One region of the Enterococcus sp. AZ196 genome, then DNA from elsewhere that is predicted to be linked to it. Evidence: riboswitches for the same ligand, from Rfam matches in the RefSeq annotation. Region 1 holds a riboswitch; each other region holds the start of a gene.
What was found. A riboswitch is a leader RNA that binds a small molecule or an ion and turns the genes downstream of it on or off. The one in region 1 is predicted to bind thiamine pyrophosphate.
Positions count from the first base shown of each region.

Region 2: linked by a shared signal. The riboswitch ahead of tenA (thiaminase II) and the one ahead of thiW (energy coupling factor transporter S component ThiW) in region 1 are both predicted to bind thiamine pyrophosphate.
Region 3: linked by a shared signal. The riboswitch ahead of thiT (energy-coupled thiamine transporter ThiT) and the one ahead of thiW (energy coupling factor transporter S component ThiW) in region 1 are both predicted to bind thiamine pyrophosphate.

Region 1 covers NZ_JBIPAM010000001.1:2,541,927-2,552,590, forward strand. Annotated here, with positions in the region: gene IGI67_RS12215 (tRNA dihydrouridine synthase) at 414-1,394, shown strand; gene IGI67_RS12220 (macro domain-containing protein) at 1,632-2,138, shown strand; gene IGI67_RS12225 (ASCH domain-containing protein) at 2,216-2,605, shown strand; gene IGI67_RS12230 (helix-turn-helix domain-containing protein) at 3,168-4,691, shown strand; gene IGI67_RS12235 (nucleotide pyrophosphohydrolase) at 4,711-5,004, shown strand; gene gloA2 (SMU1112c/YaeR family gloxylase I-like metalloprotein) at 5,062-5,451, opposite strand; TPP riboswitch at 5,625-5,714, shown strand; gene thiW (energy coupling factor transporter S component ThiW) at 5,844-6,323, shown strand; gene IGI67_RS12250 (hydroxyethylthiazole kinase) at 6,320-7,138, shown strand; gene thiE (thiamine phosphate synthase) at 7,129-7,752, shown strand; gene thiD (bifunctional hydroxymethylpyrimidine kinase/phosphomethylpyrimidine kinase) at 7,755-8,582, shown strand; gene IGI67_RS12265 (winged helix-turn-helix transcriptional regulator) at 8,601-8,954, opposite strand; gene IGI67_RS12270 (MFS transporter) at 9,099-10,307, shown strand; gene tnpA (IS200/IS605 family transposase) at 10,501-10,664, shown strand, end outside.
Region 2 covers NZ_JBIPAM010000001.1:942,333-952,996, reverse strand. Annotated here, with positions in the region: gene istB (IS21-like element helper ATPase IstB) at 398-1,192, opposite strand; gene istA (IS21 family transposase) at 1,201-2,412, opposite strand; partial or broken gene IGI67_RS04605 (IS256 family transposase) at 2,516-3,649, opposite strand; gene IGI67_RS04600 (VOC family protein) at 3,817-4,254, opposite strand; gene IGI67_RS04595 (DUF2087 domain-containing protein) at 4,276-5,004, opposite strand; gene IGI67_RS04590 (DUF2268 domain-containing protein) at 5,147-6,055, shown strand; TPP riboswitch at 6,119-6,210, shown strand; gene tenA (thiaminase II) at 6,384-7,040, shown strand; gene ilvB (biosynthetic-type acetolactate synthase large subunit) at 7,156-8,835, shown strand; gene ilvN (acetolactate synthase small subunit) at 8,828-9,331, shown strand; gene IGI67_RS04570 (TetR/AcrR family transcriptional regulator) at 9,343-9,915, shown strand; gene IGI67_RS04565 (amino acid permease) at 9,984-10,664, opposite strand, start outside.
Region 3 covers NZ_JBIPAM010000001.1:2,887,354-2,898,017, forward strand. Annotated here, with positions in the region: gene mutL (DNA mismatch repair endonuclease MutL) at 1-934, shown strand, start outside; gene IGI67_RS13940 (Maf family protein) at 957-1,514, shown strand; gene msrB (peptide-methionine (R)-S-oxide reductase MsrB) at 1,635-2,063, shown strand; gene IGI67_RS13950 (CidA/LrgA family protein) at 2,353-2,781, shown strand; gene IGI67_RS13955 (LrgB family protein) at 2,762-3,460, shown strand; gene IGI67_RS13960 (helix-turn-helix domain-containing protein) at 3,512-4,972, shown strand; gene ruvA (Holliday junction branch migration protein RuvA) at 5,079-5,672, shown strand; gene ruvB (Holliday junction branch migration DNA helicase RuvB) at 5,686-6,690, shown strand; gene IGI67_RS13975 (TetR/AcrR family transcriptional regulator) at 6,702-7,277, shown strand; gene IGI67_RS13980 (2-hydroxyacid dehydrogenase family protein) at 7,274-8,248, opposite strand; gene IGI67_RS13985 (low molecular weight protein-tyrosine-phosphatase) at 8,302-8,760, shown strand; gene IGI67_RS13990 (hypothetical protein) at 8,833-9,195, shown strand; TPP riboswitch at 9,265-9,363, shown strand; gene thiT (energy-coupled thiamine transporter ThiT) at 9,413-10,000, shown strand; gene IGI67_RS14000 (hypothetical protein) at 10,176-10,664, opposite strand, start outside.

The DNA.
Region 1 (10,664 bases):
ATTCATAAATTAAATTTTCGGATAAAATACATCGTAATATCAAAATATAAACTGCGATTTATCGTTATTTATAAAGAGAGGTTCGCCTAGATGGGTTATTAATACGCTATTTTGTTCAATTGAACAATAAAATAGTAATAAAGAGCAACTCTAATTTTTTCTGTATGGCTTTTTTATCAATTTAAATTGTTTTAGTTGATACTGGAAAATTATGAAGAAAAAATAAAAATGGAGGTATGGTGTTTATATAGGGCATGCAAAGAAAGGAAAGTAAGGAGCGCTTTAGTGAAGAAGCTGCGGTGGAATCCTAATTAAAAGAGGAGGGCTCTTTTATTCAAACTAGCTTTTTGCTTCTTCCTGCAAACCTTAGTATAATGACGTTGTTTTGGATGATATAGGAGGAAGTATACATAATGACAACTAATTTTTGGGCAGAGCTGCCAAAGCCCTTTTTCATCTTGGCACCGATGGAAGACGTAACAGATGTGGTCTTTCGGCATGTCGTAAAAGAAGCCGGAGCACCTGATGTATTCTTTACGGAGTTTACGAATTCAGACAGCTTTTGTCATCCAGATGGGATCGAGAGTGTTCGAGGCCGCTTGGTTTTCACTGACGATGAACAGCCGATGGTGGCGCACATATGGGGGGATAAGCCAGAATTCTTCCGGGAAATGAGTATCGCTTTGGCCGATATGGGTTTTAAGGGAATTGATTTGAATATGGGGTGTCCAGTCCCGAATGTTGCGGAGCGAGGCAAAGGCAGCGGCTTGATTCTGCGGCCTGAGGTAGCGGCAGAATTAATCGAAGCGGCGAAGGCGGGCGGATTGCCTGTGAGCGTGAAGACTCGTCTTGGTTTTACAGACATTGCTGAGATGGAGAACTGGATCAGTCATTTATTAAGGCAGGATATTGCCAACCTTTCAGTCCATATGCGGACGCGAAAAGAAATGAGCAAAGTGGATGCTCATTGGGAGCTTATTCCCCAGATCGTAAAAATGCGAGATGAAATCGCACCGCAAACCTTAATCACGATCAATGGAGATATAGCAGATCGGCAGATGGGGTTGGAGCTGGCAGAGAAATACGGTGTGGACGGTTTGATGATCGGCCGCGGGATTTTCAAAAATCCTTATGCGTTTGAGAAAGAAGCAAAAGAGCATTCTCCAAAAGAAATGATCGGCTTGCTGCGCCTGCAGCTTGATTTGCAGGATCAATATTCGGAGCAGGTTCCTCGTTCGATCGTAGGTCTGCATCGTTTCTTCAAAATCTATGTCAAAGGTTTTCCCGGAGCGAATGATTTACGAGTGAGCTTAATGAATACGAAATCAACAGCGGAAGTTCGAGAGATTTTGGCTGATTTTGAAAAGGATCATCAGGAGCTTCTTTCGGTTTGACCAGGTAAGTATTAAGTGAAAAGTGCTGCGAGGATCGCCTCGCAGTGCTTTTTTTCGTGCCCTCCCTGCGGTAATCAGTGAGCTTGGCCTGTTTTAAAATCTTGAGCTGGTGAGAGGATGGCTGCTTGGCGTTTTTGGTCTTCTAAAGCAATCAAATGGCAATTTTTTAAATCGGCCATGATGCTCCCCGATTGTTTGTTGATATAATAGATAGCGTAAGTGAGAGGAGCGAAAAGGATGATCGAAGTAAGAGTTGGTGATATTTCACGTTTAGCTGTTCAAGTAGATGCAATCGTCAATGCGGCGAATTCAGCTTTGATCCCTGGCGGCGGAGTCGATGGTGCATTAAATAGAGCGGCCGGCCCTAAATTGAAACAGGCCATGGCAGAAATCGGCGGGACACCGACGGGAACTGCGGTGATTACAGCAGCATACGATTTACCAGCTAAGTATGTGATTCATGCGGTGGGACCGCGTTATATTGACGGTAGGCACAATGAAGAAGCGCTGTTATATGCTGCATATGAAGCGGTTTTTCAGCTGGCACACGAGTATGAGCTACGTACCTTAGCCGTTCCTGTGTTAAGTGCAGGCATTTACGGCTATCCTAAAGAGGCTGCAGCTAGAATCCTGTATGAAGTAGCCGACAGACCACTAAATCAGAAGATCACTACGCAGGTCATTGTTTTTGACGATTTCTGGCTGGATATTTTTAAGGATGTTCAACGAAGCCATCTTAAATGAGAACGGTTCATTCTTTTCATCCAATCCTGAATAAAGTGATAAAATAGTCGTAAATACGTAAAAGTGAGGCGAATGATTTGAAGGCTATCTCCATCCATCCAGAGCCAGTTATGGAAATTCTTTCCGGAAAGAAAACCGAAGAGTATCGCTCGTGGTCGACCCACCATCGCGGCCCGTTGCTGATCTGTTCGACAGCGATCAAGACGCCGGGCTGTATTTCAGGCCATGCTGTTTGTATCGTGGATCTTGTTGATGTTAAAAAATTGGACGAAGAGTCCTATGCGTGGATTTTTGCTGAGGTACGCTGCATCAAACCTTTTCCCATCAAGGGACAGCGGCGTTTATACCACGTGCCGGATGATCGGATCGTTGAGCCGGAGGCGGGAGAATTCATAATCGAGTCTGGCGAAAAGGTTGTGACCGAAGAATTCTGGCAAGAATACTATCTTTCACTCATTCAGCAGTAAAAAAAATAGTGATTGTAAAACGCTTATGAAATCAATGAGCGTTTTTTCTTTGCTCAAATTTACAGATATTGCAGAAATTTCGGCATTATTTAGTATTCATGCAAAAAATTGCTGGCGAAAGCAAGAAGATCGATCCCTTGTTTTTTTCTTTTTTTTAAAAAATTGGGAAAATGCCCTAAAATTGTATTTTATTTCAAGCGATGAGACCCAAATAGGCTTGGATTGGAGCAGTGTTTGTGATTTTTGGTGCGCTTTTTTCCCTTTTTTTTCTTAAATTAAAAAAAATTGATTTTGAAATCATGCATTTTGAATGAATTTGACCAAAAATTGTCAAGGGTCCCTTTTCATATTATTATTTGTTAACAAATAAAAAGATTGCGAGTATCTGGTATTTTTTTCATATAAGTAATGGAATATTGTTGAAATAATGTTTTTAAGTGGGTTCTTTTTGCGTAATAGTTCACTTTTTTCAGAATAAACGAAGCAATACTTGTTTTCTGATTCAGAGCCAAATGGCTGGAACTATTCAAGATGAAGGTGGTCTTTTAATGGGGGGATAATCATGGATTTTCGCGCAGTATTGGGAACAAGTAACAAGCGGCGATTGGCATTAGTGGAAAAACTCTATTATCATCGTAGCGGCTGGTCGAGTATTCAGCTGATAAGTGAGTTGAATTGCTCATTGCCGATTCTGTTAAATGATATTGAATTGATCAATGAAGAGTATCCTAGATTTCAGATTACGAAAATAAAAGGACTCTATCAATTGATTGTGGATAAGAAAGTCAGTTTAGGAAATCTTTATGCCAATATTTTGAATACGAGTCCGGAGTTTCAGATTATTGAAGAGCTTTTGTATGAGGAATGTGAAAATATTACGGCACTCGCAAAGAAGCTGTATCTCAGTTCTTCTAACACGCAACGCTATTTGAAAAAAATTGAGAAGGCGTTGACTCTGGCTGGGCTGGAATTATGCTATCGTCCATTGCGGGTGGAAGGAAATGAAGGGGAGATCCGACACTTTTATTATCGCTTTTACAGTGAACGACAGGTTTCATTTGAAAGCACGCTGCCTAAGCTGCCTCTTAAGCATTACCATATTATTGAGCAGTATATCCAAGAATTTGTTAAGGTCAATCAGATCCACGAAAAGTATGTTTTTCAAAAGCGGCTGATCTATAATTTTTATATCAGTGTTTGGCGAATGAAAAATGGGCATGAGTATCCGAAGGAGGAGCTGAGGACGGAAGGCTTAGACCTGCCGCTGAACCTAAGTTATAAGCTGCTGAAGCACTCTGTTAGAGAAGGGGTAGAAATGGATTTGACACCGGATATGGTGCGGGATGGTCTTTGGCTGCTTTTTTCTGATTCGGTTGTATTCAGCATTTCACATCGGGAGTTTGCGATAGCAGACAACAAGAAGTATCAGCGGCTGTTTATGCAGCATCACGAGCTCGTGGAGGCATACAACAAAATGCTTGGCTATCGTTTAGATAAGCAAAGCCAAATCAATTTGGCGACGGTTCTATCGAATGATTTTTATCTGCATGATCCGCAAGGCAGGTATGTATGCCTGCTATGGCGCAACCGAACGATTTTCTTATCGGAAGTCTCGAAGGTTTATAGTCGCGGGGTGGAACGAGTGTGGGAGCTGGTCCAAGAATTTGTTGATCGCTATGGAATGTATCAGGAAGAGGATTTTATTCGCAACTATGTGTATTTATTGATCACCACAGAAGAGCGGGGATTGGAATGGCTGGCCAGCCAAGAACCTTTTTTGAGGCTGCTGCTGTTATCGGATTTAACACCAACGGAGGAAAGTTTTTTAGCCAAGCAAATTAGTGATACGATCTATGGCAACTTTCTGCTCGTTCATTTTGAAAAATTATCTGGGGGTACCCCGCAGCTGCATAATGAATTGAAAAATTATGATTGCTTGATTACTACGGGTTCGGCTGAAGGGCTGCCAGAGGACTATCCTGTTGTTGTGATCGATCCCTTTTTGACCAAACAAAGCAGACGCTGGATTCAGGATACTATCAACGAGCTTGAGGAAAAACGCTCCTTCGTTTCTGTGTTAGAATAGAAACGAAAGAAGGTTGACTATGGATAGTATGGAGAAAATTAATCAATTTCGTGACGAAAGAAACTGGCGTCCCTTTCACAATGAGAAGGATTTAGCGCTGTCGATTTGTTTGGAAGCGGCTGAATTATTGGAGCTCTTTCAATGGAAGGACTCAGAAGAAGCGCGGACGCAAACGGAACGCCTAAAGGAAGAATTGGCGGATGTATTGATCTATTCTTATATGATGGCGGATAATTTGAACTTTGATATCGATGAGATCATCAGCGAAAAATTGAAGAAAAACGCGATTAAATATCCGGTGGAAGAAGCGTAAGCTTTTGTGCAGCTTCAAAAAATACACATTTTTAGAGCAGAATTTTCTGCTCTTTTTTTATTCGTGCAGCTCCAGCGGCAGTCCATCGGGATCGAAGAAGAACGTCATTTTTTCGCCGGTAAAATCGTCGGTTCGCAAGGGTTCACAATCGACGCCGTGGCTTTTTAAGTAGTCAATGGTCGCTTGGATGTTCGTTGTTTTGAAGGCCAGATGCCGCAAGCCGGCTGCCTCAGGAAAGCTTGGACGCTTCGGCGGATTTTGTACGGCAAAGATTTCTAATTCCGCCTCGTTTAGCTGTAAATCCAATTTATAATCCTGGCGTTCCGGTCGATAGTTTTCACGAATGATCGGCAATCCAAGGATATCCACATAGAAATGCTTGGCCTTTTGATAGTCTGAAACAATGATAGCCACATGATGGATGGCAGAAAAATTTGGTTGAATCATAAAAATTTCCTTTCTTTTTTCTCTTGTCTAGTCTATTGCTGTGAGAGATAGGGAGCATTCTTCAGAATAGAGCAGGATCTGTCTGGTGCTCAAATGCTGGATACGTTCGAGCAGCTTTTATCATTATAAGCTAGTTGGATTAAAAAAAGTATGTTATACTCCAATCAATTGAAGAGAAACATTTGGGGTGCTGTTTAGCTGAGATTATACCCATGGAACCTGATGCAGTTAAGACTGCCGCAGGGAAATGTAGCTAGTTGACTGATCGTACCCGACCATTTTATTTTGGTTGGGTTTTTCTGTCTTTTGAGATACCTCCTCTTGTTTCTTGCAGAAAGGAGTTATTTGTCGTGGAGAAAAATAAAATCCACAAAATGACGTTGCTGGCCTTAATGATCGCGTTGGATGTGGTTTTGTCCCCCTTGATGCGGATTGAAGGAATGGCACCGATGTCCAGTGTGATGAATATTATTGCTGGGGTGCTGCTGGGACCAGTCTATGGAACCGTGATGGCTTTGGTCTGTGGAGTGATTCGGATGACCCTGTTGGGAATTCCGCCGTTGGCTTTGACAGGGGCGGTATTTGGGGCACTTCTTGCAGGAGTGTTTTATCGCTTAGGCAAAAAGCTGATCTGGTCGATGGTAGGGGAAATCATTGGTACAGGAGTCATTGGTTCACTTCTCTCTTATCCTGTGATGGTTTGGTTTACCGGCAGTCAAAACGAGCTGTACTGGCTGATCTATACGCCGCGCTTTGTTGGTGCGACGCTGATCGGATCGGCGATCGCCTTTGTAGTATTAGTCAAGCTGCAGGAAACACCGATTTTTAAACGATGGCAGGGCTTGTTTTCAAATGAAAGGATGTTTGGATGATCAAAACGAATGTTTCAAAAGTCTTCCCCCTAGCAGATGCGCCTTTAGTTCACTGCATAACCAATGAGGTTACGTGCGAAACGGTGGCGAATGCGCTGCTTTATGTTGGGGCCAAACCGATTATGGCATCTGATCCGAGGGAGTTCCATGAGCTGTTTCAACAGACGGATAGTCTCTTGCTGAACATCGGACACCTGTCAGAAGAACGGGAAAAGAGTTTGACGGCAGCTGCTAAGCTGGCGAACCAGAGACAAAAGAAAACCGTTGTTGACCTAGTGGGCTACGGTGTCAGTCGGACGCGAGATCAAGTGGGCCGTTGGCTAGTCGCGGAAAATCCAACAGTAGTGAAGGGAAATATTTCGGAGTTGCGGAATTTTTGCGGATTGTCCAGCCATGCCCGCGGGGTAGACGGCAGTGAGTTGGATCAAAGTGAGGAAGCGTTGGAGGAGTTAGCGCAAGCCATGCAGCAGTTAGTCAAGACGTATCCGAAAACGCTTTTTTTAGCAACCGGCAGACAGGATATCGTGGTTGAGCAGAAGCGGATTTGGCGTTTATCTAATGGCGTTCCAGCATTGGATCGCTTTACAGGTACGGGCGATATTGTCGGGGCTTTGATTGCAGCTTTATTAGGCAGCGGAGTAGAGCCGGCGACTGCAGCTGTGACTGCGGTCAGTTACTTTAATCTTTGCGGCGAGCAGGCAGGAGATGAAACCGGGCTAGCCGCTTTTCGACAAGAAACCTTGAATCAGCTTTCGACCTTGATGGAAAGTGATTGGTGGACTGAGGTGAAGGGATGGGAAAAACAATGGACTTAACATTATATCTAGTAACGGGTCGTTACGACTTTAGTGATGAAAAATTTTTGGCAGTGATTGAAGAAGCCTGCAAAAATGGCGTGACGTTGGTTCAGCTTCGGGAAAAGGAGCTAGTGACTGGGAAATTTTACGAGCTGGCCTTGAACGTAAAAGCAATCACAGATCGTTATCATATTCCGTTGATCATCAATGATCGGGTGGACATTTGTCTGGCGGTTGATGCGGCAGGGGTACACATCGGTGATGATGAGATGCCGGTAGCTGTCGTGCGCTCGCTGATCGGAGCAGAAAAAATCTTAGGTGTTTCAGCCAAAACGATCGAACGAGGGGTAGAGGCTGAAAAAGCGGGGGCAGACTACTTGGGAATCGGAGCGATTTTTCCTACGAAAACCAAGGATACACCGTTGACCTCCAAAGAAACGCTAAAGGCGATCAATGAGGCGGTGGCGATTCCAAGTGTTGCGATCGGCGGGATAAAGGCCGACAACTTGACCGAATTTCGCGGAACGGGAATTGCGGGTGTCTCGATCGTCAGTGATATTATGCTGGCTCAAGATGTCAGTGAGAGGGTTCGCAGCTTAAAAACAAAAATGAATGAAGTACTGGAGGCATAAAAATGATTAATGGAACTCCTCAAGTGGTAACGATTGCCGGCTCTGACTCAGGCGGCGGAGCAGGGATTCAAGCCGACTTAAAAACCTTTCAGGCGCGAAAAGCCTTTGGCATGAGTATTATCGTGGCGCTGACTGCGCAAAATACTTATGGCGTACAGGACAGCATGGCGATTCCCAGCGGGTTTATTGAAGAGCAGTTTGACTCGCTAGCGGCTGATTTTGCTATTGGTGCCGCTAAAACAGGTATGCTGGCAGATGCGGAGCGGGTGGAAACGGTGGTCAAGAAATTGAAGCAAGCTGATTTCGGTCCTTTAGTTGTCGACCCAGTGATGGTGGCAAAGGGCGGGCATCATCTGCTGCAAAGTGATGCGGTAAAAACCATCAATCAAGAGCTGCTGCCCTTGGCGGCAATCGTCACGCCCAATCTGCCGGAAGCAGAAGTGATTATTGGGCAGCGGATCGTGACCGATCAAGAAATGATTGAAGCGGCCAAAACGCTGCAAGCCTTCGGCACACAAAATGTGGTGGTTAAAGGAGGGCATAGTCAAAACAAAGACGCCGCCGACTTTGTTTTACTAGCATCTGGGGAAAGCTTCTGGATGAGCGCGCCGAGAGTGGAGACGGCCAACACGCATGGGACAGGGGATACATTTTCAGCATGTATCGCGGCTGAATTGGCAAAGGGAACAGAGTTAAGAGAAGCGATCATTATCGGAAAGAAATTTATCCAGGCGGCCATCAGTCAACCGATTTTTGTGGGGCACGGACATGGACCAACCAATCATTGGGCCCAAATGACAGATACGATTGTGATCAAAAAAAGAAGTTGAGATTTTCTCAACTTCTTTTTAGTTTGCCTTCAAAGAAACATCCTGTCCTTGTTCTTGGAGATGTGCAACATGCTGTTCTCCCCAGCTGCACAGGCTGTCTAAAATATCTGAAAGACTGCGGCCGTACTCGCTTAACGAATAGTCGACTTTAGGTGGTACTTGCTGATAGACTTTGCGGTCGATGATATTATCCTCTTCTAATTCACGAAGCTGCTGTGTCAGCATTTTTTGGCTGATGCCAGTAATCCCGCGTTTTAAGTCACTGGGCCGCATCGGTCCGTGACGAAGATTGCAAAGAATAATAGGCTTCCATTTTCCGCCGATGACATCCATTGTTGCCTCGACACCGATCATGTAGGCACGATTTTCCAAAAAAAATTCCTCCTCAAAAGCTTGCTGTGATCCAAAAGTTACTGAAAGGTACCTATGGTACAAAAAAGTGGGTACTTATCAAAAGGTCATCAACAGTATATAGTATCTTCTCGTAGCTTACAAATATTTTTTTGGAGGAATAATATGGAAAAGAAAATCTCACCAAACTTAACATTACTGGCTCTGGCGATCAATGCGTTTGCGATCGGGTCGACTGAATTCATCAGTGTTGGCCTGTTACCCATGATCGTTAAAAGCTTCCATGTCACCTTGGCTCAAGCAGGTCTGACAGTTTCTTTATACGCTTTAGGGGTTACGATCGGGGCCCCGCTGTTGACGGTCTTAACAGGAAAATGGAATCGCCGCAGCTTGATGCTCGGAATCATGCTGTTGTTTATCAGCGGAAATATACTGGCTGCTTTTGCACCGACCTTTATGGTGCTGTTAGCAGGTCGAATTTTGGCGGCGTTGGCTCACGGAATCTTCATGTCGGTTTCGACAGTGATTGCGGCGGATGTTGTAGTCCCCTCTCGTCGGGCGAGTGCGATCGCGATTATGTTTACCGGCTTGACTGTAGCGACCGTAACAGGTGTTCCGCTTGGGACATTTATTGGTCAGCAGACGACTTGGAATATGTCCTTTATCTTTATCGCCGTGGTTGGCTTACTTGGTCTGATTGCCAGCAGTTTCCTCGTTCCCCGTCATCTGCCGATTCCCGGGAAAGTTGACTTGAAGGGCTTCATTCGAATAGGTAAGAATAAACCATTAGTGCTGTCTTTTCTGATCACTGCGTTTGGTTACGGCGGAACATTTGCTGCCTACACCTATCTTTCACCAATTTTAGAAGGGTTTGGCTTCTCTGCTAGTGCCATCGTAATCCTTTTGATCGTTTACGGTGTGATGGTGGCGATCGGCAATACTGTTGGCGGACACTTTGCGAACGACAAGCCACTGGACTCGTTAATCAAAATGTTTGGTCTGTTGCTGGCAGCGCTCGTGTTCTTATTTGTGACGATCCTAATTGGAAAGTCTGGTTTGGGCCTGTTAGCCGTAATGCTCTTAGGACTATTCGCCTTTATGAATGTTCCTGGGTTGCAGCTATATGTTGTTCAGCTGGCTGAAAAATATGTCCCTAAAGATATTACGCTGGCTTCAGCGTTGAATATCGCGGCCTTCAATATTGGGATCACATTGGGATCAACGGTTGGCGCGCAGATAACTGGAAAAATCGGCATTCATTATACGCCTATTTTCGGTGCAGGGATCGTTTTACTAGCGATTCTGTTGATTCTGCGAGTGGAAAAAGGCGAAGTCCGGACTCTCTTAAATGAAGAGACAGACTGTGAGGAGTAAGTAAAAACCGCGACTTTTTGGTCGCGGTTTTTACTCTAGTTAATGACTTCAGTCAGTTTCGCTCGTGTTAGCGAGTGAAACAAAAAAACCGCGCGTTTCTACGCGTGGACGAAAGAGCTTTAGCGTTAAAAACTCCTTTCGATATACTACTAAGTGGCTACCAACCGCTCATTTTATCGAAAGGAGTTTTTCTATGCCATCAAATGACGACAAAAGTTTATCACATACACGCTGGAATTGTAAGTACCACATCGTGTTCACACCAAAATACAGAAGAAAAGTAATTTATGGTGAGTTAAGAAAAGATATCGGAAGAATTTTGCGTAAACTTTGTGAGATGAAAGAAGTAGAAATCAT
Region 2 (10,664 bases), 1.6 Mb from region 1:
AGACTTAACGGAGAGTACTATAATTAAACAAAAGACTTTTTCGAGAAACACTTAACAAGAGTAAAGCGAACGTTCATATTTCTTTCGATTACGATAGTATATGAACGTTCGACTTGGGTTTGTCAACTAAACTGTGGAAATTAATTAGTTAAGTTTTCTAGCGAATAAACTTTCACAGTATTTTTAAGCAGCTAGGAGAAAATAATTTGAACGCACAGTTAAATAGACCTAGCCTTACGGAAGGTAGATCGCATATTTTTCAATTCTAGAAGAGAAGGTTTCGTTGACCATTAACTGATTGAGCACCATAGCCCAGTTTTAGATACGACCGCCAGCCCACTTCGTGTGTAATGTCAATCCCGATTTTCAAATGTAATTTTTTGCCGGTGAAAATATGCTAGTTTTTACCGATTTTCTTCCCTTTCTCATCTGTAGGTGCCTGAAGAACATCCTTATCAAGCAAGTAGTCTTTCATGCGATAAGATCTCCCAGTAATTTTGATTAGTTGAGAGTGATGGACCAATCGGTCCAATATGGCATTTGCTAATGTTGGGTCTGAGAATACTGCTCCCCATTTTGATAATGGGATATTCGTTGTAATAATCGTCGATTTCGTTTCATATCTCCTGGTGATTAACTGGAAAAAAAGATTTGCACCAACCTCTGAAATCGGTAAATAACCAATTTCGTCGATAATGAGTAGTTTATATCGGCAGTAATTTTTTATTAATGCTTCATGCCGGTTTTCTTGATAGGCTTTTGTCAATCGCTGAATCAACTCATTACACGTAATAAAATAGGTGCTGATTCGTTGGCGACAAGCTTCCATACCTATCGCCGTTGCTAAATGTGTTTTGCCAACACCGCTGCTGCCGATAAATAAAATGTTCTCTTGCCGTTCCATAAAATGCAGGCTGGATAAGTCCAGCAGTTGCCGTTTGTTTACACTCGGCTGATAGTCAAAGTCAAAATCGGACATCCGTTTTTCATAGGGGAAGTGGGACGTTTTGATATTCATTTTTTCCGCCCGTTGTTTCCTAAACGCTAATTCCCGTTCCGTTAATGAATAAAGAATATCGATTGTGGACAGTTCTTTTGTTTTTTCAGATTCTAAAAAATGAGGGAGATATTCTTTGATCTGATCTAGCTTTAACGTTGTTAGATTATCTAGTAACTCTTGGTATTGTGACATGGTGCCTCCTAATAGAACTCGTCGTAGAGTTTCAAATTTTCTTGAACATAGTGTGCAATTTCTTCATCCGATTTTGACCGATAAATGTCGGACTTTAAAATTTCCTGCATATCATCTGAATGATAATTAAATTTTTTTTGACTTAAAAGGTGTCTTTGAATACATTCGCCGTTATAATGAATAGTAAGTTCGCCGGCAACAGCTTGGAGAGAAACTGTCTTGCCGATATAGCGAACGGGTACAGAGTACTTATTCTTTTGATAAATCACGAGCGATTCTTTGGATACCTTACGAGAGAGGATATCTTGTGTGTAGGTCGTTAGTAATTTCGAATCAAAGGGCAATAAGTGCTCTTTTTCGTGTGCAGTAAATTTCAGTATTGGTGGACCCTCAATTGCTTGAGAAGTTTCTTTGTTAAGCTCTTCATTGAATTCAAAAACAAGATCAATCAAATCCTCCAATGTATCAAATTCGCCATTGTATACTTTTAGTTGCTCGACCGTTCGAGCTAAGGCTTCCACTTTCCCTTTTGTTTGCGGACGATAAGGTCGACAGGCAATTGGTTTAAATCCTGCGTCTTTACTGTATTCATAGAACCTTTGGTTCCAAGTGACCTTTCTAAACTGCGTTCTACTTTGATCAACAACAGTACGCATATTATCAAACCAAATTTCATGAGGAATTCCTTCTGAAGAAAGAAAGGCATTGTTCAAACAACGAAGTAATGTATCTTGTTTTCTGTCTAGCGTTAACTCGATATACTTCCAACGTGAAAAGCCTAGAACATATAAAAATAAATTGATTTGAAACCGTTGACCCGAACGATTGTAAAGGACAAGATCTTCTTTCCAGTCAACTTGTGCAGACAAACCTGGTTGGGTTTCAATTCGGATCGTCGCTTTCTGAATGTGTGTTTTTCGCAATTGGCTGCAGTAATCTCTTAGAATAGAATCCTTCCCTTCGTAACCTTTCTTCTTGATAAAACGATAAATCGCTGAAGCAGAACAGCCTAGTTCAACTTTCTCTTGAATAATTGACCGAAAAGGATCTAATTTGCTTGGCCGTTTTTTCGGTGCAGCTTTCTTTTTAGATAGATTGTTTTCGTAATAACGTTTGACAGTGCGTGGATCACATTCGAACTGTCTAGCTAAATGGGTAAAATTAGGTTTAATATCACTCATAATATAAATTTGAACTCCTTCACGTACATCTGATCGCATAAAATCCTCCTGATTGTTTTTAAACCAGTGTACTAAAAAATGTAAGAAAAACACCATTTTTCTCGTCGGCATTTTCTTACATTCTACTGTCGGGATTCACATGTAACTCTTTTGTACGTAAATAAAGTAACTTAAGGAGCGCATTCTCATTGGAGAACGCTCCTTTTTTGGTGACTTTTCTAAAGCTGGAATGGACACTCTCCACGGCGTTCGTCGTGTACATGATTTTTCGAATGGCACTGCCGTAATCAAACAATTGTTCAACGTGGGAGAAGTTCCGTTTCCATACGTCTACTGCTCCAGAATAGTGAGACCATCGATTTTGAAAGCTGTCGAAGGCGGCATGTGAGGCATTGAGAGAAGATGCCCCATAAAACTTTTTCATATCTCTGCAGACTTCCTTGTAATCTTTACTCGGAATGTATCGCAGCGCATTTCGAACAAGGTGAACAATACAACGTTGAACAATGACCGACGGGAAGATCGCTTTAGCCCCTTCTTCGAGACCAGAGACACCATCCATGGAAATAAAAAAAACATCTTCTACACCACGTGATTTCAATTCATCAAATACTTGCATCCAGCGATTTTTGGATTCCGTTTGGTTGAGCCATAACCCTAAGATTTCTTTGTTTCCTTTAAGGTCATATCCAAGAATCGTATACACTGCATATTCTTTGGCTTCGTAGTTTTCGCGTAAAGTAACATACATACAGTCAACAAATAAGAAGGCATAGCATTTCGCTAATGGGCGTGCTTGCCATTCTTCTAATTCGGGAAGTACAGCGTCTGTGATATCTGAAATCATTTCATGAGAGATATCAAAGCCATAGATATCTTCGATCGTTGCGGCAATATCTCGCTGGCTCATTCCACGAGCATACATCGAAAGAACTTTGCCTTCGATGTCGGAGACATCTCGCTTTCTCTTAGGAATCAATTCAGGATCAAAAGAGGCATCTCTATCTCTAGGAACGTCAATATCTACTTCCCCAAAACTTGTTTTAAGCGTTTTGTTTCCGTAGCCATTTCGTCGATTCTTATGTTCTTTTGGTTCTTTCGAATGAGGGTCATAACCTAAATGGTTATTCAATTCTCCCTGCAACATTTTTTCAAATAAGGGACCAAACACATCTTTTAAGGCTTCTTGCATGTCCTCTACAGATTCAGGTTGATAAGCGTTTAGAATGGTTTCAGCTAGCTTTTCAGCATCAGGATTTCTTTTCTTTCTAGCCATAATAAAATCACCTCTTAGCTTCATTTTAGAAAAATAAAAACTGTGAAGCAACCACCTGCCTAGGATTAGTGGTTACTTACACAGTTAATATTACACTCTCTTCGACTTTTTATTTTTAAAGCTTCATCCAAAAAAGTAGTTAGTCTTTTTGGACGACTAATCGACTTTTAAAAATGATCATCATTACTCACGATCTCATATTTGATTCCATCTGGATCATTAAAGAAAAGCGCATAATAATTTGGCCCATGCTGTGGAAAGATTTTTGGTTCATCCAAAATTTTGGCTCCAAGTTCCATCACTGTTTTATAGATTCGATCTACTTCATTTCTAGATGAAGCTCTAAATGCAATATGGTGAACAGCACCAGGCTTTCTTCGATGGATTGTTTCTTCTTCATATTGTTTTAATGCGGAACAGATGCCAAAATCATAAGATTTATCGAGATATTCGATGACATCCATATCCATCTCTTCCAAATAGACTTTGATTTTCTTATTTAAATCAAAACCTAGAGCTTCCATCAGCCCATCATAAAAAGATTCCACTTCATTGATATCCTTCACCGTAACTTGCAAATGATCTATTTTCATTGGCAATCCCATTCAATCGCTCCTTTCAAAAAACTATATCTTCCAATACATTGTTCCATCCACCGTACGACCCAAAATGCCATACTCAATGAGGTAGCGCCTGATCGTCACATAATCTTCGAACATCTTCGAAATAATCGTGTTGACTTCTTTTTCCGTATATTGTTTTTCAGATGTAAAGTTTTCAGCTAACTTTTGGAGCAGAATGATTCGCTTTTTTTCCTTTGTCGGAATTTGGTTCGCTTTTCCGTTTTTATCAAGGAAGACATCAAAGACTTTCTCGCGCTCTTTTTTAGTAGAGACAAACCGTTCATCTGAATCAATTAATGAGTTTGCGATAAGTTCACTATGCTCCTTTTCATCAATCGACTCTAACAATGCCAGAAGGATTTTCGCCTGACGTTTCTTTTCTTTAAATTTGAAGCGATGATTTCTCACTGCGGAAGTCGTGATACCTAGCTGATTTGCTATTTCTTGATCGTTAATTCCTGTAGAAAATAGCAATAAAAATTTTTTTTGTGTATCACTCAAACCAGTTTGATTTTTATCGAGATTTAACAAAGCGTTAAAAGAGCCATTGTGCTCATGTTTCATATGGTAGATCATAGCTCCTTCTGCTCGAGCGAACTGATTGTTTGAGTCACTGATCGGATAAACGAAACGATCATCAAACGTTTGATCACAATACAAGCAGTGAAAGAGAAATTCTCCATTTTTTGAATATCCCTTTCTTATTTCTTCAATAGTCAATTCGTGTTCCATAATATCACCTCTTGCGATAATGCTAACATAAAATAAAATCGTTTGCAAATACGATTGCATGAATGGTTTTTCAGAGGATATCCATTTTTATTGACCTTCACGCAACGTCAAGCATTATGATAAGAAGTAAGGAGGGATCTAAATGAGTGAGTTTAAAGTTACGATTATTGATTCATTGTCTTTTTATGATAAATGTCTGCAGGAGACTGTTGATGAACAGGCATTTCGCTATGAAATAATGAAGCCATTCGAAGGAATGTGGCACTATCTGAATGTACCACTTGTTTCTAAAAAGCCCGGGGACTATGATGTGCTGATGGCTTCAGAAATGTTAGGTATTTGGACGCCGCGAAAAAGTGTCGATTTAATTAAATCAAGGTTAGAGCAGCTGAAGGAATCCAATATTTTTAATGAGTGTACTCAAGTCATTGCGGAAAGTACTCAACTTTTCAATGAAATTGGCTACCAGATTCCATTCGAAGAATTGATCGTGAATATTCTACTGGGCGATCCGGAGAATGGTATATTGATGGCTAGTGAGGGTTACAGTGGATTCGGTGGAATACCGGGATATATTTTTTTGATTGTCGTGCCAAACGACTTTAATCAGGTACGACTGAAGTCGGCTTTGGCGCATGAGTTTAATCACAATATTCGTTTCACTTATGAACCATTTAATCATGGCGATGTGAGTGTTGAGGATTATTTGGTGATTGAAGGTTTAGCAGAGGTTTTCGCTGAAAAGCTTTACGGTGTCGAGTATCGCGGCCCATGGGTGAAGGAGTATGATAAAGAAGAATTGGAATATACGATTGAAGTGATGAAGGATGGTCGTGATGTTCGCGGATTTGATCAAGTCTGCGCTTACATGTACGGTGATGAAGTTGCAAGAGAGCAGGGATATCAACCTATAGGGCTTTCAAGAAATGCCGGTTATACAATTGGCTATCATTTAATAAAAGATTATCTAAAAAATACTGGAAAGACAATCGCAGAGGCTACTCTGACCCCTAGCTCGACGATCGTAGAAGAATCGAGAATATTTGATTAATTATTGAATAGAGTAAAATTGTAATCGTTTTTCTCAAAAAGGTATGCTATACTTTTAACAATCGAATGACACTAGGGGTGCTTTTACAGCTGAGATTATACCCATTGAACCTGAAACAGTTAGGACTGGCGCAGGGAATGTGCGATATTTTGGAAATTTGTACCCGACCTTTTTTTGGTCGGGTTTTCTTGAGTGTACCTTTCAAGCATAGAAGCCTCCTTTTCATTCTTACGTGAATAAAGGAGGTTTTTTATGTCGAATTAAGGAAGTATTGCAGTTTGTATTTTTGATCAAATGTACACCATTATTTACAGAAAAGGAGAAACGAATGACTTTTACAGAGTTAGCAAGAAAAGAGGCTGCCTCATTTTGGCAAGGAAGTTTTGAGCATCCGTTTATTCAATCACTAGCATCAGGAGATTTAGCTCCAGAAGTTTTTCGCTACTATTTGCTGCAAGATCGCTATTATCTTGAACATTTTAGCAAATTATATGATTATATTGCCGAGCAAACAGATGATGAAGAGGTACAGGCTCAGCTAAAAGAAAATGCTGAAAATCTTAAACTAGGCGAGTTGGCTATACGTGAAGAATTTTTTACTGAATTAGCTATTACTGAGGAAGAGATAGTAGAGACGCCGATTGCACCGACTGCTTACAATTATGTTTCTCATATGTATCGTCAACTAATTGATGGGACACCAAAGACGGCCTATGCAGGAATGCTGCCATGTGCGTGGCTGTATCAAGAAATTGGTGTTCGTCTGATTGAGAGTGGCTCTCCCCATCCTTTATACCAACGTTGGATTGAAACCTATGCGGGTGAAGACGCGGCCAAAGAAATAAAAAAAGAGCGTGCACTTTTAGATCGTCTTTACGAAGATAGTACAGAGGAAGAGCGACATCAAATGATTGAGGCTTTCGTAATCAGCAGTAAAATGGAGTATGCATTTTGGGACATGGCTACAAATTTAGAAAAATGGTAATTCAAAAGGACCGTTCACTTGTGGACGATCCTTTTCTTTTGAAAACGGTTGACAGCGAACATCATACTTGTGTTAAAATGCAAGTTAACACTTGCATAATTAGGAGGCGGTTAAAATGATTTCGGGAGCTGAATTGGTTGTAAAAGCATTAGTTAAAGAGAAAGTTGAAGTTTGTTTTGCTTATCCGGGAGGTCAAGCGATTGATTTGTTTGATGCTCTTTATCAGAAAGAGGGATTTCGAATTGTCCTGCCACGCCATGAACAAGGATTGATTCATGCGGCAGACGGCTATGCTCGTTCTACAGGGAAAGTCGGTGTTTGTTTGGTTACTAGCGGTCCAGGGGCAACTAATTTAATTACTGGTATCGCTACAGCAGGTTATGATTCTTCTCCATTAGTGTGTATTACAGGACAAGTTTCAACACATTTGATTGGAAAGGACGCTTTTCAAGAAGTTGATATGGTAGGAATTAGTCGGTCAATAGCAAAATATGCGGTAACAGTCAAAAAAAGAGAAGAACTGGGAACGATCATGAAGAAGGCATTTATGATCGCGCAAACAGGAAAGCCAGGTGTTGTAGTAGTAGACATTCCTAAAAACATTCAACAAGAACTTGGTTCTGATAATTATCCAGAAACTGTATCGATTCGTGGCGGAGAAAAAAGACAAGTTCCACCAATTAAAAAAATAAATGAAACAGCTAAGGCTTTGAACAATGCAGAAAAACCAATTTTATTAATTGGTGGAGGCGTTCATCGAGGGAACGCGCATAAAGAATTACTTGATTTTGTTGAAAAAACAAATATTCCTGTTGTTTCAACTATTATGGGAAAAGGTGCGTTGCCAAGTAATCACAGGAACTATATTGGCAATGTAGGCATTCATGGCAGCTATGCGGCGAATCAAACGCTCATAAACAGCGATGTGATTTTTGCAATAGGGACACGTTTGAATGATCGAGTAACAGGAAATGCAACAGCGTTCTGCCCACTTGCTAAGTTGATTCATTTAGATATTGATCCTGCAATAATCAATAAAAATATTGATACTTATTTAGGACTTATTGGAGAGGTTAAAGAAATTTTGCCTAAGGTTACAAGTTTAGTTAGTCCGAAGCTCCAGTGTGAACGGCTTCAAGCAATAAAAAAAATGGATACTGCTTTCCCAATTCATATGACAGAAGTTGGATTAACTCCAGAAGCTATCATAAAAAAAATCAATAAACATTTTACCAACGCAATTGTCGTTACTGATGTGGGACAAAATCAACTTTGGACGACTCAATTTCTTGAAGTTACAAAGGAAAGGCAATTACTGACATCAGGTGGTTTGGGCACAATGGGCTTTGGTTTTCCTGCCTCAATCGGTGCAAAATTGGGAAACCCAGATAAGGATGTTTTAACAATCACCGGAGATGGCGGGTTTCAAATGAATCTGCAGGAACTCGCTACAGTAATGCTAGAAAAAATTCCGATCATCATTTGCATTTTCAATAATGGCTGCCTAGGTAACGTCCGGCAGTGGCAGGAAATGTTTTATGAAGAGCGCTATTCTCATACGATTCTAAAAGAAAAAAACACACCATACATTCCTGATTTTTTAGCATTGGCACGCAGTTATGGGATTGACGGTATGAGAATAACGACTGAGGAAGAAATAGATGAAGCATTTAAACATGTGAGACAACTTCCCAACGAGACATTTGTACTCGAATTTATACTAGAAGCAGAGCAAAAAGTTATGCCGATTGTTGCACCAGGTCAAAGTTTAAAGGAAATGATCGTTTATGAATAAAACAGAGCAAAAATGGCTAAGTGTTTATGTTGAGAATGAAGCAGGGGTATTGGCGAAGGTATCTGGCTTATTTTCAGGAAAATTATATAATTTAAATAGTTTGACGGTCGGAGAAACCGAGACTGTGGACACTTCACGAATGACAATCAGTCTCTACAGTGATGATCGTACTTTTGAACAGATAAAACATCAATTAAGCAATATGGTTGAAGTGATTCAAGTGATTGACTACAGCAATATTTCGATTCATGCAAAAGAAGTCATGTATGTAAAACTGAAGTATAATAAAGAGATGGATCAGTTATTAGTAAATCTGAAGGAGCGGCTAGTGTTCGAAGTGATTGATCGGACAGAAAATGAGCTGCTGATTGAAAGCATCAACTGTGAGAAGAAAAATAATGAGCTTGTTGACTCTCTACGTCAATCCGTTGTTATAGAGGAAATGGAAGTAATTCGCGGAGGAAGCGTAGCCATCTCAAGTCTTTCAAAGGAGTAAAGGAAAGTAAAATGAAAAAAACTCGAGCCAATATTATGGCGGCAACAAAACAACTGATCATTAAAAAGGGCTACAGTGATATGACTACGAAAGATATTGCAAGAGAAGCGCAAGTGAATGAGGCGACAGTATTTCGTCAATTTGGTACTAAAAAAAAGTTGTTGTTTGCAACATTGGAAGAAGCGGATTGGATTCCCTCAGTGAACAATGATAGTTTCAAACAGTTTCAATGGAACATTACGAAGGATTTGCGCCTGATCATGGAAAATTATTTTGAGCAAGTAACACCAGAAATTGTGCGTTTTTCATTGGGACTTAGGTCACAAGAAATTTATCAAGAAACACTGCCATATATCCAAAAAATTCCAAGCGCCTTTACAGAGCTGATACAAGATTATTTAAATAAAATGAAGGAAAGAGGAGAGCTGAAAATTGGAAATCCGAAAGAATCGGCGGAAGTCATCTTTTCTAGTATGATCGGTTTTGCTTTTTTACACGCATATTCTAGTGAGGATCAGTACAAAATAGATAAAGACGCTTTTGTATCTCATGCAATCAACTGTTTTGTGAAGGGATTAAACTAAAAACTTGGAGACACTTTTCGATTTACAGAAAGTGTCTCCAAGTTTTTTTTATTCAAGAGGTTTCTAATTTACATCAACCGATTGTCTTCATTTTGCTTAGAAGGACGTAATAAAGCTTTCTTTTGTTCCAAGCGAAAATAAATGAAGTGTGAAAGGACACCAAAAAATACTGGGCCTAAAAGTAGTGTAGAAAAGTTCAAGTAATTTCCTAATTTCAGTGGTTCATAGATTTGAAAAGCAATTGCGATAAAAATACAAATACATACACTGAGAGATAAAAAGTAATTTAAGAAATTATTTTTAATAATCAATGAGTCTTTTAAAATGATCCTTTTCCTCAAAGAAAATGGGAAGCTAGCAGCAACGATGAAGTAAGGAATCGCTCTAGAAACATTTGTCATATAAGTCAACTGGTTAAACAGTTCGGATAGGAAGGTGTTACTGAAAGCGAGCAGCCCAATAAATAACGAGATAAGGAATGATTGGATCCAAAGTGCATTCTCTGGCATTTGATTCTTATTAAGCGTTGAAAACTTCGGCCAAAATATTTTCGGGGTACTTTTAATCAAACTTTTTAAAGGTCCATAACTAATAGAACTAAGTAGACTTAAGTAAGCAAGCCCCATAGTCAAAGCAGTATAGCGGATAAAAAGCTGAGTTAATAAATAACTATGTGAAGCAGATAAGTTGAAGCAAACAGCTAAATTCTTAGCTAATTGTTCCATTACACCATACATTAAATTGCCGAG
Region 3 (10,664 bases), 350 kb from region 1:
GCTAGAGGAACAGCCGAAGAAAAAAAGCGACTTGAATTACGATCCTAAGACTGGAATTTTTTATGTCGAAGCCAAACAACCAGAAGCAAACGAAACATCTGTCCCCTTGAAAGAAGAGAGGGTCGAGGAAACAAGGCCTGTTCCATTAGAGACCGAGCAGGAAAAAGCCTCGGTCGTGGAGGAGACCCCAGAGCCGCTGGCCGAAGAAGCCCCTCAAGTTGAAGAGGAGAGCTGCGAAGAGGCGGCCAATACCGATCACCCTGAGTTTGATCTCAGCACTCAATCTGGTGAGAAGGTAATCGAACAAGCTATCACGAAGCTGGAGCAAGAACAGCCAAAAGAACGGTTTCCAATGTTGGAGTATTTTGGTCAAATGCATGGAACCTATTTGTTCGCTCAAAGCAAAGACGGCCTATATATCATTGATCAGCACGCGGCTCAAGAGCGAATCAAATACGAATATTTCCGCGAAAAAATCGGAGATGTTTCCGATGATCTGCAGGAGTTGCTGGTTCCTTTTGTCTTAGATTACCCCAACAATGATGCGATCAAGCTGAAAGAAAAAACAGAACTGCTGCAGGAGGTTGGGATTTATCTAGAGGAGTTTGGTCCAAACAGCTTCATAGTGCGAGCACATCCAACCTGGTATCCGGCAGGCCAAGAAGAAAGCATTATTCGCGAGATGATTGACATGCTGCTGATCACCGGTTCTGTCAGTGTGAAGAAATTCCGTGAAGCGACAGCAATCATGATGAGCTGCAAACGATCCATCAAAGCTAACCATCATTTGAATGAAGCACAGGCACGGGTTTTATTGACGGATTTAGCACAATGCGACAATCCTTTTAACTGCCCGCATGGCCGTCCAGTACTGATCCATTTCAGCAACAGCGATATGGAGCATATGTTTAAACGCATTCAAGACCCACACTAGATTACACGAGGAGCACGAACAAATGACAGTTATTTTAGCTTCGCAATCACCTAGGCGCCGAGAATTGCTGCATTGGCTGATTGCTGATTTCACCGTTCAGCCTGCCGACATTGATGAAGAAGTCAAAGAGCAGTATGCACCGGTAGAGTACGTGATGGAGATGGCCCGTCAAAAAGCAGCGGTCGTTGCTGCTGACCAACCAGAGGCACTGGTTATCGCTAGCGATACAGTCGTTGTGCTAGACGATCAAATCCTAGGAAAGCCAAAAAGCCGAGAGGAAGCTTTTGGCATGTTGAGGGACATGAGTGACGGCAATCATTTGGTTTATACGTCTGTAGTGATCCGCCAAGGTGGGAAAACAGCAGAGAAATTAACTTCTGCTAAAGTAACCTTTTACCCATTGACCGATGAAGAAATCAACCGCTATTTAGATAGTGACGATTACAAAGATAAAGCTGGCGCATATGGTATTCAGAATGGGGCAGGTGTCTTTGTTGAAAAAATCGAAGGCGATTATTACAGCATCGTTGGTTTTCCGGTGGGTGCGGTAAATCAGATGTTGAAGGATTTTGAGTATTGATCGATGGAAAAGTATCCATCGATCTTTTTTTGAAATCAGTCTGAGCAAATTTATCGTTTCTTTTTCTTGATGGATGTATGCTTACCTTATTCAAAGCAATCGTGAAAGAGGGAATGAAGGATGGAAAAAGAAGAATTGAGACAGAAGCTTTCACCAATGGAATATTCGGTCACACAAGAAAATGCCACTGAGCGTCCATTTTCTGGCAAGTATGATGACTTTTATCAAAAAGGCATCTATGTTGATGTGGTCAGCGGTGAACCGCTGTTTTCTTCTAGCGACAAATATGATGCTGGCTGCGGCTGGCCATCTTTTAGCCGGCCGATCGAAAAACGCGGTGTCGCAGAGAAGGCTGATTTTTCCCACGGCATGCACCGAGTAGAAGTTCGCAGTAAGGAAGCTGATTCCCATCTCGGACACGTCTTCAACGATGGCCCACAAGATCAAGGTGGATTGCGTTATTGCATCAACTCAGCAGCTCTGCGGTTCATCCCATTTGAAGAGATGGATGAAGCAGGCTACGGAGAGTACAAAACGATTGTGAAATAAACCAAGCTGTGCCTTGTTTTCGGCACAGCTTTTTTGAATCATAAAGGAATCATAAAATTTTCAAATGAATAAGTAATTTTGCAGCAGGTCTATCCATGTCTGGCTTCACGAACTAGCTTTATTGCCGATAAAGCTGAGCGAGTTCGCGAAGCCCTTCTTGTAGATGATTAAGTTTAGACTTTCGCTATCGCTTTTCAGAAAATGTATGAAATTCCGACAAAACTTGGAGAGCGAGTGATTCTTTTTTCGCTATACTAGAACTATCCTATTTTTAGAAAAGGCGATAGTTATGAAAATGTTTAAAGAATTAAGTTTGTTATTACTCTATTCCATTATTGGGGAAGGCTTACGGCTGTTTTTTAAGCTGCCGGTTCCGGGAAGTATTATCGGTATTTTGTTATTATTTCTTTCTTTCCAAACCAAGCTATTAAAGCCTTCAGCGATTGAAGATACAGCAAACTTTTTATTGAATCATTTAACGATCTTATTTGTGCCGGCAGGTGTCGGGTTGATGCAATATTATGGAGCAATCAAATATACTTGGCCTGTTTTACTTGGAGCGGTGGTTGTTTGCTCATTCGTATCTCTTGTTGCTGTTGGTAAAACAGCAGAGATTGTCGAAAAGATCGGCATGAAGAGCACTGAGAAAAAGGATCGTCTGGTTGATCAAGTTGAAAAGATACGAGGTGGAGCAGATGATCTCAGCGCTGGCGAGTAATCCGCTTTTTGGGTTAGCACTTACGTTATTGATCTACACATTGATGGAAAAATTATTGACTAAAATTAATATTCCTTTCATCAATCCTTTGATTGCTAGTGTAATCAGTATAATCATCCTGTTGAAATTCAGCGGGATCAGCTATAAGGATTACAACATGGGCGGAAATCTATTCACTATGATGATTACTCCGGCGACAGTCGCCTTGGCTTTACCGTTATACCAAAATTTCGATAAGCTCAAGAAATACTTTTTGCCAGTTATTTTAGGCACTTTAGTCGGTGTCGTTTTAAATTGCCTATTAAGCGTAGGGATTGGCCGGCTATTTTCGTTGAATAAGGGGATCATCGTTTCTTTATTGCCTAAATCTGTGACGACAGCGATCTCTGTTGATCTATCTAGTCAGATGGGCGGCATTTCACCAGTAACGTTGGCGATCGTTGTTTCTACCGGGATCTTTGGTGCTCTGGTAGGAACAAAAGTCTTCCAGCTGTTCAATATCAAGAGTCCTGTAGCGCAGGGAATTGCTTTAGGCAGCACCTCTCACGCGATCGGCACGGGTCGAGCAATTGAAATCGGTGAATTGGAAGGGATTTTGGCCGGCCTGTGTATTTGTGTCAACGGAATAGTGACTGTGGCACTGCTGCCGATTTTGTTCCATTTGTTCGAAGGTCTTTAGTAGCTGCTCCTTGCGCTCTTTTGCTAAAATAGAGCGTGAAGGAGTTTTTTTATGTATATCAAAGCGCTGGAATTACAACATTACGAAAAAGACATCTATTTCGGTGTTCGCTTACTGGAGCTGTTAAGTGATGGAAAAATCCATAAGAAGCTTGACTTGGCTGAGGAAGTAGGGCTAGATGCCCGCAGTGTCCAACGATTACTGGAGGAATTGAGTAAGAACTATTGCCGCTTCACAGAGACGGAGATTCCCTTATTTGAAAAAGAAGGGAATAATTATCGCCTGTTAATTGCCGATCAAATCATGGAGCAAAATCAATTTTTAGTTGATTTGATTCGCCATTCCTTGTCCTATCGGCTATTGCATTTATTGATTGCTGGAAAAGCCCGAACGATCAAAGAACTAAGCGAAAGATTATTTCGCAGTGAATCGACCATTCGGCGCAAATTGAAAGGCTTGTATCAAGAACTGGCGCCGCTGCAGTTAACGATTGAACGCGGAGAAGTATTTTTTCAGGCACCGGAGCCAGTCGTTCGGATGTATCTATCGGTTTATTATTGGCGCCTATTTCGAGGAAAGGATTGGCCCTTCGCACCCTTGCAGCACGAGCTCGTTGAAAAAATCAGTCATGGGATCCAACGCTTTTTTCAGGTAGCCTTGAATCCTATTAAGGAGCAGCGCCTAGAATATTTAGTAGCGGCTCATTTGTTGCGAGAAGTCCAACACTACTCATTAGAACCAAATTCAATCAGTCAGCAGACACTAGCCGGCGATTCGCTTTTTAAAGAGTTTTATCAGCAACTAAAGCCCGTGATGCCGGCCTATTTCCGTACACAAGCCTCTTTAGGAAATCTATTTTTGAATCTGCTGACGCGGGAGGAATACTACCACGTACCAGACATTACCAAAAAAATTCATCGATTACTGGCAAAGAAACCATTTCTTGTGATGGCTGAGATCGATGAGCGGTATCGGATTTTAGAAAAGAAGATCAATAATCATGCGGCATGGGAAAAATTTCAAGCCTTGCAGGCAGAAAACTATTTAATCAGCGGACATCTGTATCATCGGCTGTTTCCAATGATTCGTTTTAATATTAATGGTAAAGCCTTCTGGACGAAGATTACCCAGCAGCAACCCCAACTAGCCGCTTTTGTCTCAACTGTTTTAGCGGATCAAGGTGGTACTGAATCGATTCTTTTTGGTCGTTATCTTTCTGTTTTGCGGCGCTTGCCTGAGCTGACCATCCAACCGGTTGTGCGGATTTTTCTGCAGACAGATCTGCCAGAGTTTGAAGAAACGATTTTAAAAGACGATCTGCGCCGATTTTTGACGAATGATTTTCAAGTTGTTTTTTCAGCGACATTAGAAAACAGCGATGTATGTTTAACAACGAATCTGCTTTATGAGGATGAGGAAGTGCCGACATTAGCAATCACTCAGGAATTACGGATGACAGATTATTTTGCTTTATTACAGCTATTGGAAGGATTCGGCGGTAAGAGTTTTTAACCGCCGCCATTTGTGCTAAAATAATGAGAACATATGTGCATATATGCGGTTATGTATATGCAGTGAGAATAAAGAATTGTTTTCTTAACCAAAGAAAGGATCAACTATGTACGAATATATTACAGGTCGATTGACCTTCATCAGCCCTAGCTATGTGGTGTTGGATGTAAATGGGATCGGCTATCAAATCGCGTTAGGCAATCCCTATCGCTACAGCAGCAAAATGGAGCAATCTGTGACGATCTATGTGCAGCAGATCATTCGCGAGGATGCGCATTTATTATACGGCTTTGAGACATTGGCTGAAAAAGAATTGTTTTTACGACTGCTTTCAGTATCTGGTATTGGACCCAAGAGCGGCTTAGCGATCATGGCAAATGAGGATCATCAAGGCTTGATCCAAGCCATTGAAGCAGGCGATGTGACCTATTTAACGAAATTCCCAGGTGTAGGGAAAAAGACTGCCCAACAAATGGTCTTGGATTTAAAAGGCAAGCTCACCGAGCTCGTCGAGGATCCAATGTCCTTGTTCTATGAAGGCAATGATGATACGGCTCTGGCTGAAGCAATGGAAGCCCTACAGGCATTAGGCTACAGCCCGAAAGAAATCAAGAAAGTCGAAAAAGTTTTGGAAAAAGAAACATTGCAAAATACCGACGATTATTTACGAGCAGCTCTAAAATTAATGATGAAGAAGTAGGAGGACGAGTTAGATGGATGAAGAACGTTTGCTTTCACCAGATGCGGATGAGAGCGATAAAAGTTTAGAAAAATCACTGCGTCCTCGATACCTTGCTCAATATATCGGTCAAGACAAGGTTAAGCAAGAACTGTCGATCTATATTGAAGCAGCGAAAAACCGCCAAGAAGCATTGGATCATGTTTTGCTTTATGGGCCGCCGGGTCTGGGGAAGACCACGATGGCGATGGTGATCGCTAATGAAATGAATGTGCAGATTCGCTCAACCAGTGGACCGGCAATCGAACGTCCGGGGGATCTAGTAGCGATTTTAAATGAGCTGGAGCCGGGCGATGTACTATTTATCGATGAAATCCATCGATTGCCGCGAGTAGCAGAAGAAACCTTGTATTCAGCAATGGAGGATTATTATGTAGATATCATGGTGGGACAGGGGCCGACAGCTCACCCAGTACATTTTCCATTGCCGCCGTTTACTTTAATCGGAGCGACTACACGGGCAGGGATGCTATCGGCGCCACTGCGTGATCGATTTGGAATTATCTCTCATATGGAATATTACGAAGAGACGGATTTGCGGGAGATTGTGCTGCGCTCGGCCGATATTTTTCAAACTGAGATCGTGGAAGAAGGTGCGGTGGAGATTGCCCGACGCTCACGAGGAACACCGCGGATTGCCAATCGTTTACTGAAGCGGATTCGCGATTTTGCTCAGGTTCAATCGGATGGTGTGATCGATCGGAGAATTGCGGATCAGGCATTGGTGCTGCTGCAAGTTGATGGGGCAGGCTTAGACCACATTGATCAAAAATTATTAAAAACGATGATTGAACTGTATCATGGTGGACCGATCGGGCTGAGTACACTAGCGGTTAATATCGGTGAGGAACGTGAAACCGTGGAAGACATGTATGAACCGTATTTGATCCAAAAGGGTTTCATTAAACGAACACCGCGAGGGCGCATGGCGACCCCGTTAGCTTACGAGCATTTTGGTTATCCTTATCAACAAGTATAGAAGGTGGAAAAATGGCGGAAGGAAAAGCGACCAAAGAAACATTTGTTCAAGCGTTGATCGCGTTGTGCCAAGAAAAAAGTTATGAAAAAATCACTGTTCAAGATATCAGTCAAAAGGCCAGCTTAAACCGCCAAACATTTTATTATCATTTCAAGGATAAAAATGATCTGCTCCGTTATGCGTATTATCAACGCGGGCTGCAATACCTAATCTCGAACGAGCTGGTGTTGACGAATTGGGAAGAATCCGTTTTGAAGATGTTGAAAGAGATGCAGGTCTGTCATCAATTCTATTTGAATACCGTGGAAGTGACCCCGGAAGTATTAACAAAAGAGTTCAATGAATTGGCCCAACGTTTATTCGTTCGTTTATTTGACGAAGTCGATCAAGAAGGAGAACTCTCTCAAACAGATAAAGAATTTTATGCTCGTTTTCTTGCACATGGCTGTGGCGGGATTTTGATCGACTGGCTATTAGCCGGGGCAGATCAGCCGCCAATCACGATCGCGGCGCAATTATTTCGTTTTGCTAAGGATATCGAATTCTTTGCTTATCGTTTATATGAAAAAGATTGGAACGAGCGCTAAGCTCGATCCAATCCGTTTACGATATGCTTGATTGCTTTTCCTTCGAAGAGAGCAATCGCATTTTTAGCGACGATCTCAGCCATTTGATCTCTGGCTTCTACACTGGCGTTGCCGATATGCGGTGTCAAGATGACATTCGGCAGATCCTTTAAGCCTTCAGTGACCTCTGGCTCGAATTCATAGACATCCAGGGCGGCTCCTGCAATCTTCTTTGCCTTTAAGGCTTGAAGCAAAGCGGCTTCATCAATCAATGGTCCGCGGGCTGCATTGATCAAAAGGGCGCTGTCCTTCATTTGGTCAAAGGTTTTGCTCGTCAGTAAGTGTCTCGTATCCTCGGTCAATGGTGCATGGAGGGTCAGGATATCCGCTTGTTGAATCACTTCAGCTTGAGGATAATAGGTGGCATGTAATTTCTCCTCTAGCTCAGAAGTTAGCGGATGCCGCTGGTTGTAGAGGATTTTCATACCAAAAGCCCTCATCATTTGTGCTAAAGCTTGACCAATTTGGCCCATACCGATAATCCCTAAGGTCTTGTTCTTTAACTCATGACCTAAGAAGAATAGGGGAGCCCAGCCGTCAAAGCCCTCATCATGCATCAAATGATCGCCCTCAACAATTCGGCGAGACAAGGCAAGGATTAAACCAGCTGTTAATTCCGCAGTCGCATTAGTCGAGACTACCGGTGTGTTTGTTACATAGATATTTTTTTCTTTTGCATAAGCAGTGTCGATATTATTGAAGCCGGCTCCGAAGTTCGCGATCAGTTTCAATGCTGGTGCAGCATCGATGACGTCGCGATCAACCTGTGTCGATAGAGGACAAATCAAGGCTTCACAATCAACGATGTTTGCGATCAGCTCTTTTTTCGAAATTAACCCAGCTTTTTCATAGACTGTATATTCAAGCGCAGCTTCTTTTAACAATTTTGTGCCAAGCTCAGGCAGTTTGGCGGACAGATAAATTTTACTCATTTACGATCCCTCGTTTCATTTCGATAAATTGACTATAGCACAGGAGGAATGACATGAAAAAGATTCTATTTGTTTGCATGGGAAATATTTGCCGTTCACCGATGGCGGAAGCGATATTTCGGGATGCTTTCCAAAAAAAGCGAGAAAAGCAGTTTCAAGTTGATTCAGCGGCGACTAGCCGTTGGGAAGTCGGAAATCCGCCACATCAGGGGACACAGAGGATATTGTCGCAACACCATATTTCCGTCAAAGGAATGCGTGCGCGTCAAGTAACCACAGAAGATTTTTATGATGCAGATTATATTATTGGGATGGACAGAGACAATGTGTCCGACTTGGAATCAATCGCTCCCCACGGTACTGAAGATAAAATTTATTTGTACTTAGATCGGGTACCGGGACACGCTGGTGAAGGGATTCCAGATCCCTGGTATACAGGTGATTTTGAAGAAACCTATGATTTAATTCAAAAAGGTTTAAACGAATGGTTAACTTTTTTTGAAATGGACTAGATTCCTTGTTTTTTCTCTTGAATTTAAGTAAAATCATACTACATAACCATGCTCTTGATAGGAGGAAGCTGAATGACTAAAAACGAGAAGCCTAAAAAGAATTTAATCAAGCTGTTTTCAAATTCATCATATCGTTTCATCTCGGATTTTTTGAATGATTCTGCTGAAAAACGTGCCCAAGAGCAAGCCAATGAGAATATTTTTCTCAAACTAAAGATGGCGGCTCTACAAAATAGTTTAGTAGTCATTCAAGTTCAAGATGAAAAAGACGAAGAGAAATTCCAAACGATCTCAGGCTGGTTGCCCAAAGTAGTAACAAATGAGTCCATTGTTATTCGCACTCAGGATAATCAATTGGTGATGATGACAATTGATCGGATCAAAAAGGTAACGACCTTGTCACCAAGCGGAGATCAAGAAAGTATTTCACGATAAAAGTATTTCATACCTTTACGGGCGGACAGGCATCTGTTATACTCTGAGGGTATCAAAAAATAGAATAATACTGTCGCAAAGGGGAGCCCTCGGGCTGAGATTGAGATGACTCTAAACCCTAGTACCTGTTTCGGTTATTCGAGCGTAGGAATTGTGATGAAGTAATGATAATTACTTCTCCTTTGTGGACTGTATGTTCAAAAGGAGGAGTTTTTTTATGTATAGGACAAAAATTTTAGTAGAGGGCACGGTGGTGGCAGCTCTTTCGCTGGTACTGTCTTTTATTCCAACGACCATCGGCAGCAGCTTTTCAATTTCATTAGGGATGATCCCGCTGACGTTGTTTGCACTGCGAAGAGGCTTCAAACCAGCTTTGATGTCCGCGTTCATCTGGGGGATTTTACATTTTCCTGCAAGCCAAGTTGTTTATTTAAGTGTGATTCAAGTATTGATTGAGTATCCGATTGCCTTTACTTTTGCCGGATTTGCTGGATTGTATGCAAAGAAAGTGCAGCAAAGTCTAGTTGATCAAGACCTGCGGAACGTGCGCAAGAATATTATTTTAGGTACTTTTGTTGGTACAGGAGCAAGGTTTTTCTGGCATTTTATTGCAGGAGTGGTTTTCTGGGGAAGCTATGCATTATGGGGAATGAATCCTTGGATTTTCTCGCTTGTCATGAATGGTGTCAGTGGTTTGGCGACAGCGATAGTGACAGCGATCGTTGCGATCTTAGTAGTGGAAAAGGCGCCGCAGTTATATTTGCCAAAAGATGGCGCTCGTATCCACAAACAAAGTCACCAATAACTATCAAGAAAGGCTTCGCGAACTCACTTAGCTTATTGCCGATAAAGCTAGTTCGTGAAGCCGGACATGGATAGACCTGCTGCAAAGCGATTTATTCATGTGAGAATTTCATCCTTTCCTTGTAGCCAGTTAAAAAAGCATTTGTCCTCATCAATCGGACAAATGCTTTTTTCAATTAACGAAATGAGAATACAGGATCATCATTTTCAACTTCCAACGACCATAGCTGTTTGGCAGTATCATAGGTAATCTCTGCGATTTGTTGTTCTTTTTTATAATTTCTTGGACTGCGCCGCCAACCTTTTTCATCAGACAAAAAGATGGGGATGCGGTAAAGTTTATTTTTTAGTTCCGATAAATCAAGGCAGAAAATTGCCCCCTCTTGTAAAATCGGATATAATTCCTTCAATAGTTCACCATCTAACGGGGGAACAGAGGAACCTTTGCGGAAAAATGAACGACGATCATTGACTTTCTCCAAGACGATCCGTGTTAATTTGCTGGCAAGGATGCGATAAAATTCATCCAAGTAGCGGTAATATACGCGCATCGTGTCGTTGCCTAGATTGAAATAAACAAAATTATTTTGCAGCTTATAAAAAAAGGGAGAATGCAGGTGTGTCCGCATATGCCCAAAATACAGCAATTCTGAAATTTCTAATGG